2 regions of the Paenibacillus sp. FSL L8-0340 genome follow, and region 1 is predicted to be linked to the other one. Evidence: a T-box and tRNA genes for the amino acid it is inferred to sense, from the RefSeq annotation. Region 1 holds a T-box; the other holds one or more tRNA genes.
What was found. A T-box is a leader RNA that pairs with one kind of tRNA and senses whether it is charged. The one in region 1 lies ahead of tyrS (tyrosine--tRNA ligase), so its partner is inferred to be a tRNA-Tyr.
Positions count from the first base shown of each region.

Region 2: it has a tRNA-Tyr gene. The T-box ahead of tyrS (tyrosine--tRNA ligase) is inferred to sense a tRNA for this amino acid. The anticodon was not compared.

Region 1 is NZ_CP151967.1:3,053,608-3,059,825, forward strand. It holds gene acsA (acetate--CoA ligase) at 1-741, shown strand, start outside; gene NST07_RS13630 (transglycosylase domain-containing protein) at 844-3,753, opposite strand; T-box leader at 3,891-4,146, shown strand; gene tyrS (tyrosine--tRNA ligase) at 4,215-5,468, shown strand; gene NST07_RS13640 (GNAT family protein) at 5,491-6,024, opposite strand; gene rpsD (30S ribosomal protein S4) at 6,195-6,218, opposite strand, start outside.
Region 2 is NZ_CP151967.1:135,853-142,070, forward strand. It holds rRNA gene NST07_RS00665 (23S ribosomal RNA) at 1-2,124, shown strand, start outside; tRNA gene NST07_RS00670 (tRNA-Ser) at 2,206-2,297, shown strand; tRNA gene NST07_RS00675 (tRNA-Met) at 2,324-2,400, shown strand; tRNA gene NST07_RS00680 (tRNA-Val) at 2,409-2,484, shown strand; tRNA gene NST07_RS00685 (tRNA-Thr) at 2,524-2,599, shown strand; tRNA gene NST07_RS00690 (tRNA-Asp) at 2,616-2,693, shown strand; tRNA gene NST07_RS00695 (tRNA-Phe) at 2,721-2,796, shown strand; tRNA gene NST07_RS00700 (tRNA-Tyr) at 2,802-2,887, shown strand; tRNA gene NST07_RS00705 (tRNA-Lys) at 2,895-2,967, shown strand; gene NST07_RS00710 (NAD(P)/FAD-dependent oxidoreductase) at 3,033-4,076, shown strand; gene NST07_RS00715 (helix-turn-helix domain-containing protein) at 4,177-5,280, shown strand; gene ugpC (sn-glycerol-3-phosphate ABC transporter ATP-binding protein UgpC) at 5,388-6,218, shown strand, end outside.

The sequences.
Region 1 (6,218 bases):
CGCCATGTGCTATCCGTAGGGGAACCGTTAAATCCGGAAGTTGTCCGCTGGGGTGACAAATTCTATCATCAGCGCATTCATGATACGTGGTGGATGACAGAGACAGGCGCGCAGTTAATCTGCAATTACCCGAGGATGGATATTAAGCCGGGTTCCATGGGACGTCCGCTGCCGGGCATTGAAGCAGCGATATTGGATGACCGGGGCAATGTGCTGCCGCCGTATTCTATGGGCAATCTTGCGATACGAACACCCTGGCCGTCCATGATGGGTGCCATTTGGAACAATAAGGCCAAATACGACGAGTATTTCCGGATTCCGGGATGGTATATCTCGGGTGACTCAGCCTATATGGATGAGGATGGTTATTTTTGGTTCCAGGGCCGGATAGATGATGTAATCAATTCCTCTGGTGAACGGATTGGTCCATTTGAGGTGGAAAGCAAGCTGGTAGAGCATCCGGCGGTAGCCGAGGCTGGGGTCATCGGCAAACCTGATGTGCTGCGGGGAGAGATCATCAAGGCGTTTATTTCCTTGCGGGAAGGTTATTACCCGACCACGGAGCTTAAGGAAGAGATCGCCGCTTTTGTCAAAGCCGGTTTATCCGCTCATGCAGCACCCCGGGAGATCGAATTCAAAGATAAGCTGCCCAAGACACGCTCCGGCAAAATTATGCGCCGGGTGCTGAAAGCCTGGGAGCTGCATCTGCCTGAAGGGGATTTGTCGACCATTGAGGACTAAGCCATGCCGGCAGCATAACAAAAAACACCGTTTCCCGCGAATCCGCGGAAACGGTGTTTTTGCTGTTCTGTATGGATTGCCTCAGGCAATCCGCTAAAGCGTTTATTGACCGTTGCCGGTAGCATTTCCTCCGGCAGCGTTACTTCCACTTCCGCTGTCAAGAGGTGTCTCCGTTCCGTTCACTGGCGGAACGATGATCATACCGGGATCTTCGGTGGCACCCGGTATAGTCTCCCCTTCCGGTGTTGGTTCTGTCCCCGGCAGTTCTGTCGGAGTAGGTGTCGCTTCGGGAGTCGGGGTAGCCCCTCCGGCTACACTGCCGGAAGCTGACTCATGATCGGCTACATCAACGGCGGCCACGTAGAAGGTGGCATTCACACTGGAAGGTGTGCCCGATGAGAAAGAGTTGCCTTCACCGGCTGACAGTACAAGCTGTTTCTTGAATGGGCCTCCTTTCATGGAACGGTACAGCCGGTAGCCTACAACGTCTGATGAGCTGCTAGGCGTAAAGCTGATTACAGCTTTGCCGCTGTTGTAGGACACACTTACTTCGCCTGGAGCAGCAGGAGCCGTACCGTCGTCGACACGCGGATCAACCTCGGTCGGGAAATCGGTTTTGGCATCAGCCGGCATATAATATGACAAATCCTTGTGCTCTTTCATTGCAGGGAAAGCAGCGAGCAGCTCCTTGACCAGATCCTGAATCGGCTTCTCGCGTTTCACCACGATCTTCTCCTTCAGGAAATCCTCAGGGGTTCCTTCCAGCGGGATATAATTCACGCCTTTGTATGTGATGTATTTGGCTTTGGATATTCCGTCATCACTTTCCGTCGGAACATACTTGGCATTGAATATGTCTGTAGTAAATCTGTCGGTTAAAGAGGTAGGCAGCTTGCCGCTATATGCCGAAACCGTCTTTTTGACGATGCCGTCAGGCTTACTGAACTCTTTCGTTACGAACAGCTCAGGCCGCTTGTTAATAACAGCATTCATGACCTTGGTCCATAACGTCTGGGCCTGCCGTTTCTGGGCATCTCCCTGGAGCGTATTGATCTGCTCCTTATAGCCAACCCACATTCCGAGAGTGACATCAGGTGAATAGCCCATAAACCAAACATCGCCGTAATTCTGGGTAGAACCCGTTTTTCCGACAATCGGCACGTCCTTGAAGTGTTTATAATTCTTTCTGACAGTGCTGGCAGTTCCGTTGGTAATGACTGTGCGCAGCATATCCGTCATGAGGTATGCCGTCTGTTTGGAGTAGACCTGCTCCGGATTGACCTTATGCTGGTAAACGACTTTCCCTTCCGAATCGACGATCTTCTCGATCATGTAGGCATCGGTAAAAGCGCCATTGTTCGCGATGGAGGAGTAGGCATTGGTCAGTTCCTCGACGGATACACCATAACGCAGACCGCCGATTACACCGGTTTTTGCACTGTAGTCTTCATCCTGGATGGTTGTAATCCCCAGCTTCTTGGAAAAGGCCCAGGAGTCTTTGATGCCAACCTTCTCATTAAACAGCTTGAGCGCAGGAATGTTCAAAGACTTGTTAAGTGCATAGCGGGCGGTAACCAGACCCTGATAACGGTTATTGGCATTCTTCGGGATGTGGAATCCCTTGGAGCCATCCTTCAGTATGATTGGAGCATCGTCGAGTATGCCGGCAGGCTGGATCAGACCCGCATCAAGTGCAGGCAGATAAGCAGCAATCGGCTTCATGGTCGAGCCGGGCTGACGGACCATCTGCGTAGCATAGTTCATCTGTTCAATGTTGAAGTCCCGGCCTTCGATCATCCCCAGGATGGCTCCGGTCTTGTTCTCAATCATCATCCCGGCTGTCTGTTCCTTGCCTCTCGCCTTGCTGTCTTTTGTGAAATTATCACTGTTCTCGGAGACGCTGTGCATAGCGCTGTATACTTTTTTGTCAATCGTAGTGTATACACGGTATCCGCCGGTCATTAGCTTCTGACGGGCTTCCTCCAGAAGCACTGTGTCTTCTGCCGGACTCGTGGTATCTTTCGCTTCTTTCTTGTCTTCGTTGATCGACAGTAGGATCTCTGCCGCCTTGCGTTCGGTTTCCAGCATCAAGTAAGGAAATGTAGCATAGGCCTTCTTAGAATGCGGTGCCAGAGAGCCTTTGATGTCAAAGAGGCGCGCTTCATCATACTGGGAGGAAGTGATTTTATTCTCTTCCAGCATCCGCCGCAGTACGAGCTGTTGGCGATCCATGGCTCTGTTAAACGCCGTCTCGTTAAATTCACCCACTCCGTTAAACGCGGAATACTTGGAAGGAAGCTGGGGCAGACCGGCCAAATAGGCAGCTTGCGCAACATTCAGCTTCTCCAGGTCCTCCACGCCGAAGATTCCCTTTGATGCGGCTTTGATACCGAACACATTATAACCGTTGGAGCCGTTCCCAAAGGGAACCTTATTAAGATATGCCGTAATAATTTCCTGTTTGGATAAAAAACGTTCAAGCCGCAGGGAGAGCAGGATTTCCTTCACTTTGCGGTCTTCCGTACGGTCCAGATTCAGAAATACACGTCTTGCGAGCTGCTGGGTAAGCGTACTGCCCCCGGTCTGGACCGATTCATTGAGCAGCTTCTGCTTGACGGCACGAAGGGTACTGCTGAAATCCACTCCTTTATGGTCATAGAAGTTATTGTCCTCTATAGCGAGGACTGCATCAATCACAAGCTGTGGAATATCGTTGAATTCAATTAGCCTGCGGTCTTCTTCGGTTCGAAGCTGACCGATCGGTTGCCCATCCCGGAAATAGGCAAACCCGGTCACGGCGTTCAAGCTGACTTGCTGTTGAATCAATTCCTCGGTGCGCACAGGATCATCTTTCACAATGGAAGTTATGTAGCCTGCCAAGGCACCACCAGCAAACAGAATGCCGAGTATGCCGAGTATAAACATCCACTTAACGACTGAACCAAACCTGCGGAGCCAGGATCTTCGGGGTGGATGCTGTTTTACGGTCTTCTTTTTGTTCTCCTCAACCATCGACGATAATCCTCCTTTTAACGGAACTATTATAGCACAATTTGGCGTATTTGAATGCGCTTCTGCCTGAAAGTCGAATTCATGAGGTGTTGACTTTTTAAAAGGTCCTATGGTATAAGTTTACTCAATTGGATATTCGAAAAGCGTAGAAAGACATCAGTAGAAGGAAAGCCATGTGTTTCAGAGAGCCGGTGGGTGGTGCGAACCGGCAGCAGGCCCCTTTGAATTACAGTCTGGAGCTGTCCGGAGGAACTACAAGCGCATTTCGCTTGTTCAGTAGTCCTGGACCGGGTGCAAGCCCGTTATGGCAATGAAGTGAAAGAGAATGCTTGTGCTCCGGCACGGCAAATCTTTAATTAGGGTGGTACCGCGAGCCTCTTACTCGTCCCTTGGGATGAATGAGAGGCTCTTTTTGCGTTCATTGGAATGATTAGTGCTGAAAAACTGGGAGGAATAAGGGAATGACATGGGAAGAGCTTTCAATCAACCAACAGCAGGAAGTTGAGCGTCAGATGGAAGTGATCACGCGCGGTGCCGTGGAAATAGTGCCGGAGGAAGAAATGAAGCGAAAAGTGATCAAATCCGTCGCTGCGGGTATTCCGCTAAAGATCAAACTGGGTCTTGATCCGTCGGCGCCGGATATTCACGTGGGACACACCATTGTGATTCATAAGCTGCGCCAGTTCCAGGAGCTAGGGCATCAGGTGCAGCTGGTTATCGGAGATTTTACCGGACGTATCGGTGATCCTACGGGCAAATCCGAGACGCGGAGGCAGCTTAGCGAAGAAGATGTGCAGCGTAATGCAGAGACCTACAAGAAGCAGATTTACAAGATTCTTGATCCGGAGAAAACAAAGATCTTCTGCAACTCGGAATGGCTCAGCCCGATGTCCTTCTCAGATGTTGTAAAACTGGCGGCAAAAGTAACCGTAGCCCGGATGATGGAACGCGACGATTTTTCCAAACGCTTCCAGGGCGGACAGGCCATCAGCATTCATGAATTTTTCTACCCGCTGATGCAAGGGATGGATTCCGTTGCTCTTAAGACGGACGTAGAGATTGGAGGCACGGACCAGAAGTTCAATGTGCTGATGGGCCGTACACTGCAGAAGGAATATAGCCTGGAACCGCAAGCTGTTATACTGATGCCGCTGCTGGAAGGAATCGACGGTGTGCAGAAGATGAGCAAGAGTCTGGGGAATTACATCGGCATTGATGAAGAGGCTAATGAAATCTATGGCAAGGCGATGTCCGTGCCGGACGAGATGATGCTGAAATACTACGAAATGGCTACAGATATCAGCAATCAGGAGTTCGCTGCCTTGAAAGCGGGTCTGGCCGACGGGACGGCCCATCCGCGGGATGTCAAAATGCGTCTTTCATATACATTAGTACGAATGTACCATGGAACAGCAGCCGCGGAGGCCGCGCAGCAGCACTTCATTACGGTATTCCAGCAGCGTGCGCTCCCGGAGGATATTAAGACAATCTGCATACCGGCTAAAGAGCTGTTGAGCGGCACAATCAAGCTGGTCACGCTGTTAACGCTGCTTGGTTTTGCAGGCTCCAATGGCGAAGCTAAACGTTCGATCCAGCAGGGCTCAGTGAAGCTGAACGGAGTGAAGCAGGAGGATCCGAACGGAGAAATCCAGCCTCAGGAGGGCGACATTATCCAGGTAGGTAAGCGGAAATTTGCCAAATTAACCCTATATTAGTGGTTATTTGGCATAATTCAGTCTAATCTGCCGAAACTTCCATTTCATAATTCTCTTTAGTTAACTCGTAGTCAACTGAGGATTGCAGTTCCCCGAGCTGATTTCTCCAGGAGTCATGATGAACCGCAACTTTGCGAAAGCCGAGCTTCTCATAAACATGCTGCGCCCTGTAGTTCTTAAGGTTGGTGTCCAGTATGACTTTTTGAATCTTCATCTGCTTAAACAGGTAGCTGATAAGCATTGTAAGAAACGCACTCCCGAATCCTTGATTATGGTGATTGAAGTTGCAGATTTTAATGCCAATCTCTGCACAGTGCCCGGCTAATATTCTGAAGTTCATTTCCCCAATGGCCACATCATCAATTTCCAGAATCAGGCGATGGTTGCAGCCGTTAGCGGTCTGAAGCATATCCAGAGTCTCTTGGACTGTAGTACCGAGACCTTCCGGATATCCGGCATGGGCCATGATCATTCCATCGTTCCACCAGTTGCACAATGTTTGCGCATCGTCGGCAGTTGCTTCACGAATGACTAAATTATCTTTTATTAGATGCATTCAGGTTCCTCCGATTCAGTAGTTATCCTGAATTTACCACAGAAGCTAATTAAGAAGGAATGGAAAAGACTTGTTAAATAGAATTATCTCGCCTGGCACAAGAACAAGCATACAAAAAAGCCTCCGGAATTCTCCGGAGGCTTTGCTTTGCATTCGCTGTTCGCGAAATCTTAACGGTTGTAGAACTCGACGAT
Region 2 (6,218 bases), 2.9 Mb from region 1:
GCGGGGATGAGGTGGGGGTAGCGGAGAAATTCCAATCGAACTCGGAGATAGCTGGTTCTCCCCGAAATAGCTTTAGGGCTAGCCTCGGTGAATGGAGTGGTGGAGGTAGAGCACTGATTGGGTGCGGGGCCCGCAAGGGTTACCAAGCTCAGTCAAACTCCGAATGCCATTAACTTCTTGCCGGGAGTCAGACAGTGAGTGCTAAGATCCATTGTCAAAAGGGAAACAGCCCAGACCATCAGCTAAGGTCCCCAAGTGTGTGTTAAGTGGGAAAGGATGTGGAGTTGCACAGACAACCAGGATGTTGGCTTAGAAGCAGCCACCATTGAAAGAGTGCGTAATAGCTCACTGGTCGAGTGACTCTGCGCCGAAAATGTAACGGGGCTAAACACACCACCGAAGCTATGGCTAGATGCTTTGCATCTGGGGTAGGGGAGCGTTGTATGTGGGTTGAAGGTGTACCGTAAGGAGCGCTGGACAGCATACAAGTGAGAATGCCGGTATGAGTAACGAAAAGATCAGTGAGAATCTGATCCGCCGAAAGCCCAAGGTTTCCTGAGGAAGGCTCGTCCGCTCAGGGTAAGTCGGGACCTAAGGCGAGGCCGAAAGGCGTAGTCGAAGGACAACAGTTTGAAATTACTGTACCACCGTAATCCGCTATGAGCGATGGGGTGACGCAGGAGGGTAGTGACGCGGACTGATGGATGTCCGTCTAAGCAGTGAGGCTGGTGTGTAGGCAAATCCGCACACCGTTAAGGCTGGGCTGTGATGGGGAGCGAAAATTACAGTAGCGAAGGTCATGATCTCACACTGCCAAGAAAAGCCTCTAGTCAGGAGAAGGTGCCCGTACCGCAAACCGACACAGGTAGGCGAGAAGAGAATTCTAAGGCGCGCGGAAGAACTCTCGTTAAGGAACTCGGCAAAATGACCCCGTAACTTCGGGAGAAGGGGTGCCTCGGTAGGGTGAATAGCCCGAGGGGGCCGCAGTGAAAAGGCCCAAGCGACTGTTTAGCAAAAACACAGGTCTGTGCGAAGCCGCAAGGCGAAGTATACGGGCTGACGCCTGCCCGGTGCTGGAAGGTTAAGGGGAGCGGTTAGGAGCAATCCGAAGCTGTGAACCGAAGCCCCAGTAAACGGCGGCCGTAACTATAACGGTCCTAAGGTAGCGAAATTCCTTGTCAGGTAAATTCTGACCCGCACGAATGGCGTAACGACTTGGGCGCTGTCTCAACGAGAGATCCGGTGAAATTTTAATACCTGTGAAGATGCAGGTTACCCGCGACAAGACGGAAAGACCCCATGGAGCTTTACTGCAGCTTGATATTGAATTTGGGTACGATCTGTACAGGATAGGTGGGAGCCGTAGAGGCAGGAGCGCAAGCTTCTGCGGAGGCGCCGTTGGGATACCACCCTGATCGTATCTAGGTTCTAACCTAGTGCCCTAATCGGGTACGGGGACCGTGTCAGGCGGGCAGTTTGACTGGGGCGGTCGCCTCCTAAAGAGTAACGGAGGCGTTCAAAGGTTCCCTCAGAATGGTTGGAAATCATTCGAAGAGTGCAAAGGCATAAGGGAGCTTGACTGCGAGACCTACAAGTCGAGCAGGGACGAAAGTCGGACTTAGTGATCCGGTGGTACCGCATGGAAGGGCCATCGCTCAACGGATAAAAGCTACCCTGGGGATAACAGGCTTATCTCCCCCAAGAGTCCACATCGACGGGGAGGTTTGGCACCTCGATGTCGGCTCATCGCATCCTGGGGCTGAAGTAGGTCCCAAGGGTTGGGCTGTTCGCCCATTAAAGCGGTACGCGAGCTGGGTTCAGAACGTCGTGAGACAGTTCGGTCCCTATCTGTCGTGGGCGCAGGAAATTTGAGAGGAGCTGTCCTTAGTACGAGAGGACCGGGATGGACGTACCGCTGGTGCATCAGTTGTTCCGCCAGGAGCATGGCTGAGTAGCTACGTACGGACGGGATAAGCGCTGAAAGCATCTAAGCGTGAAGCCCCCCTCAAGATGAGATTTCCCAATTAGTAAGACCCCTTGAAGACGACGAGGTAGATAGGTTGGAGGTGGAAGTGCAGCAATGCATGGAGCTGACCAATACTAATCGGTCGAGGGCTTATCCAACAAGTAAGACGCAGATTCGTTTCGGATTCAGTTTTCAGGAATTAAGGTTCCTGAATGAATTTACATGGCACCAACTTGTTTGGAGAGATACCCAAGTGGCTATAAGGGGACCCTCTGCTAAGGGGTTAGACTGCGTAAGCGGTGCGAGGGTTCGAATCCCTCTCTCTCCGCCATTTCAAATTCATAATATTGTTAGTGTGGCGGCGTAGCTCAGCTGGCTAGAGCGTACGGTTCATACCCGTGAGGTCGGGGGTTCGATCCCCTCTGCCGCTACCATACAACCCGGAGGCTTAGCTCAGCTGGGAGAGCATCTGCCTTACAAGCAGAGGGTCGGGGGTTCGATCCCCTCAGCCTCCACCATTTTCACAATTCAACACCGTTTCAACATTTTTACACCGTGCCGGTGTAGCTCAACTGGTAGAGCAACTGACTTGTAATCAGTAGGTTGGGGGTTCAAGTCCTCTCGCCGGCACCATTATTTCTACAAATGCGGAACCGTGGTGTAGTTGGCCTAACATGCCTGCCTGTCACGCAGGAGATCGCGGGTTCGAATCCCGTCGGTTCCGCCATTTTTTATGTTTTATGGCTTTTTTTATGGCTCGGTAGCTCAGTCGGTAGAGCAAAGGACTGAAAATCCTTGTGTCGGGGGTTCGATTCCCTCCCGCGCCACCATATATGGAGGCTTAGCGAAGTGGCCAAACGCATCAGACTGTAAATCTGCTCACGTACGTGTTCGGTGGTTCGAATCCATCAGCCTCCACCAGTTTTATGAGCCATTAGCTCAGTTGGTAGAGCACCTGACTTTTAATCAGGGTGTCGAAGGTTCGAGTCCTTCATGGCTCATCCCAATCAGAAAGTCATCACCTTCGGGTGGTGGCTTTTTTGTGTTATCGTCATACCGCATGAAAATGAAATTGCTGACAGCGAGTTTAAAATTTCTGTCTCCGTTTAATTATAAGTTTATAACACTGAGCAGAAATGAGGGGATTCCCGTTATATATGATGCAATTATTGTTGGAGGCGGTTTTGCCGGCCTGCAGGCAGCGATTCAATTGGGACGTTACTCTACGCACCATGTGCTTCTGATAGACGCGGGAGGGGGAAGATCTAACATTTGCCGCAATTATCATAATATATTGGGCTGGCCAGAGGGAATATCCGGTGAAGAGCTTAGGGCAAGGGGGAGGCGACAGGCTGAAGTTGCCGGTGTGGAGTTTGCTGCGGATAGGATTACTAAGGCAGAGAAGCAAAATGGTTTGTTTCAGCTGAACGGTTCCGAGAATCAGTGCTATAGTTCCAAGACATTGCTGCTTGCAACAGGTGTAATGGACCGCTTTCCTGAGCTGCCGGGGCTCGCAGCTACACTAGGGAAAACGGTATATGTATGCCCGGATTGTGATGGCTACGAAATTCAGGACCGGCAGACCCTATTGCTGGGCTCAGGAGACGCAGGGGCAGATATGGCTTTTGTTTTGCGCGAGCGTACGGGTGATCTGACTTATATCAATCATGAATGCCAGCCGGTATCGGCAGAAAACCGCCAACGTCTTGATGAGCAAGGGATCTTATACGTAGAGGAAGCAGTTGCTCGAATTGATGAAGAGAATGATGGAATCATTAAAGCGGTAATCCTAGAGAGCGGAGATACTTTGCTTGCAGAGCGAGGGTTCATCGCCTTTGGGAACAATGCGGTACATTCGGAACTTGCGGCAGAGCTTGGGGTGAAGCTTCATAAGAACAAGCATATCGAAGCTGATAAGCGTTCATTAATGACCAATGTAGAGCATTTATGGGTGGCTGGTGATGTTGCTGTTCATGCAGAGCAAGCTACAGTTGCAATGGGGGAGGGAGCGTTAGCCGGTATTTGGATGCATAAAGAGTTAAAGAAGATATCGGTAAGCTTGCCGCTGTCTAAGCAAAAACATAGCGAAATAGTAAAACAAAATAAATGATTCCTCAAATTGTCGATTGTGTCTTAGTAATCGGAGGGACCAGGCCGCATAATGTTGTGAATTATGATAAAATAGGCGAAAAGAGCAAAAGTGGTGGAGTATGGTGACGATGGATAGTGAGGCATTGCGTCAAAAATTGGAGCAGCTCACCGGAAAAAGAACCGGAATCAAACAACTCGGGAGGCAGCATTCAGCTTCTCTTTTTGGCATAGGCAAAGAAGAGTTGGATCAGCCGGTCACTCATGAAGGGCATCTCTGGGTACCATTGTATGAGAACGAGGGAAGAATAACTGCGATTTGGGTAGAGATGGATGGCCTTTCGGCTCTGGAATTGCAATTGGTCAATTATGCGGCACGGAATTTTGCTGTCGCGCTCAAGGCCACAGGGTTAAAGGAAGAAGGAGAAGTAGAGGCCCGGCAGCTGAGCAACTGGCTGAATTCGCAGCTCGAGCAAGAGAAGAATGATGCAGAGATTCCTGACGAAATCACTCTGAAGGGACGTTTGTTCGGCGAGATGATTCCTTTTCTGCTGGTGAGTGAGAATGTCCACAATCCGCAGATCTCTTACCGTTCGCTTATGAAGCTGCTGCGTAGTTATTTTGAGAACGAAATATTGCTGATCCCCCTGCAGGAGAAGGAATGGTTAATTTTAGCCCGCAAGGAATTACTGACCGGCGGGGATGATAAGGACGATGAGGAAGAGAGTGCAGATGAGCTGCTGTCACAGACTTGTATGGGGCTGCATGAGCTGATTGCCAGTGAGTGGGTAGGTGTATTCCATCTGGCGGTTGCACCGGCGATCATCCCGGTAAAAGGTTTGACAGGCTCGGTTGCGCTGCTGCGGGAAACGATTGTTTTGGGACGGATTTTTCAGGTTGGCGACTATATTCATCTCCCGTGGGAGCTGCACATGGAGCGGCTGGTGAACAGTATCCCTGATGAGCGGCGCAGGCAGCTGCTAGGACAGATCGGTGACTATACTTCAGTGCTGGCGGATAAGGAAATGCTGCTGACGCTGGAAACCTTCTTCGAGATGGACTGCAATGTCAGTGAGACCGCGAAAAAATTATACATCCACCGCAACACGCTCCTATACCGGTTGGACAAGATCAAACAGGAGACCGGAGCCGATGTACGGAGCTTTGGCGACGCAGCAATTGTAAAGTTAACCATGTTATTGTATAAAGTGACGAAAAGAAAATAGGATTTTTGTGAACGTTGCAAATAGCCAGCGAGGCACGTCTGGGGTAAGATAAATGTACAAGAAAGCGATTTATTTATAATCAACTAATAACTCGAGGGGGAAATACAATGGCAGGCGTACGTTTAGAGCATATTTTCAAAAAATACCCGGGTTCCGATAAAGCAACAGTAATCGACATCAATCTTGATATTAAAGATAAGGAATTCCTCGTACTGGTTGGACCTTCCGGTTGTGGTAAATCCACTACCCTGCGTATGATTGCTGGTCTGGAAGAAATCTCCGAAGGTAAAATGTACATTGGCGACCGTGTAGTCAATGACGTTGCACCTAAAGACCGCGATATCGCGATGGTATTCCAATCCTACGCCCTGTACCCGCATATGAGCGTGTACCAAAACATGGCTTTCGGTTTGAAACTGCGTAAAGTGAAGAAAGAAGAAATCGACAAGAAAGTTCGCGAAGCTGCGAAAATTCTCGATATCGAGCACTTGCTTGAGCGTAAACCTAAAGCACTGTCCGGTGGTCAACGCCAACGTGTCGCTCTAGGCCGCGCTATCGTCCGTGATCCGCAAGTCTTCTTGATGGATGAGCCACTTTCCAACTTGGATGCTAAACTTCGTGGTCAAATGCGTGCTGAAATCACAAAACTGGTTAAACGCCTTGAAACCACTTGTATCTACGTAACGCATGACCAGACAGAAGCTATGACGATGGGTGACCGTATCGTAGTTATGTATGATGGTATCATTCAACAGGCAGCTTCTCCTGAAGAACTGTACAATGAGCCTACCAACCTGTTCGTAGCCGGATTTATTGGTTCCCCAACTATGAACTTTATCAATGGTACTCTGTCCGATGTTGGCGGCGCTGTCCGCTTCCGCGCTGAGAACCTTGATGTTGAAGTTCCAGGAGGCAAAGCTACAATCCTGCGCAGCAAA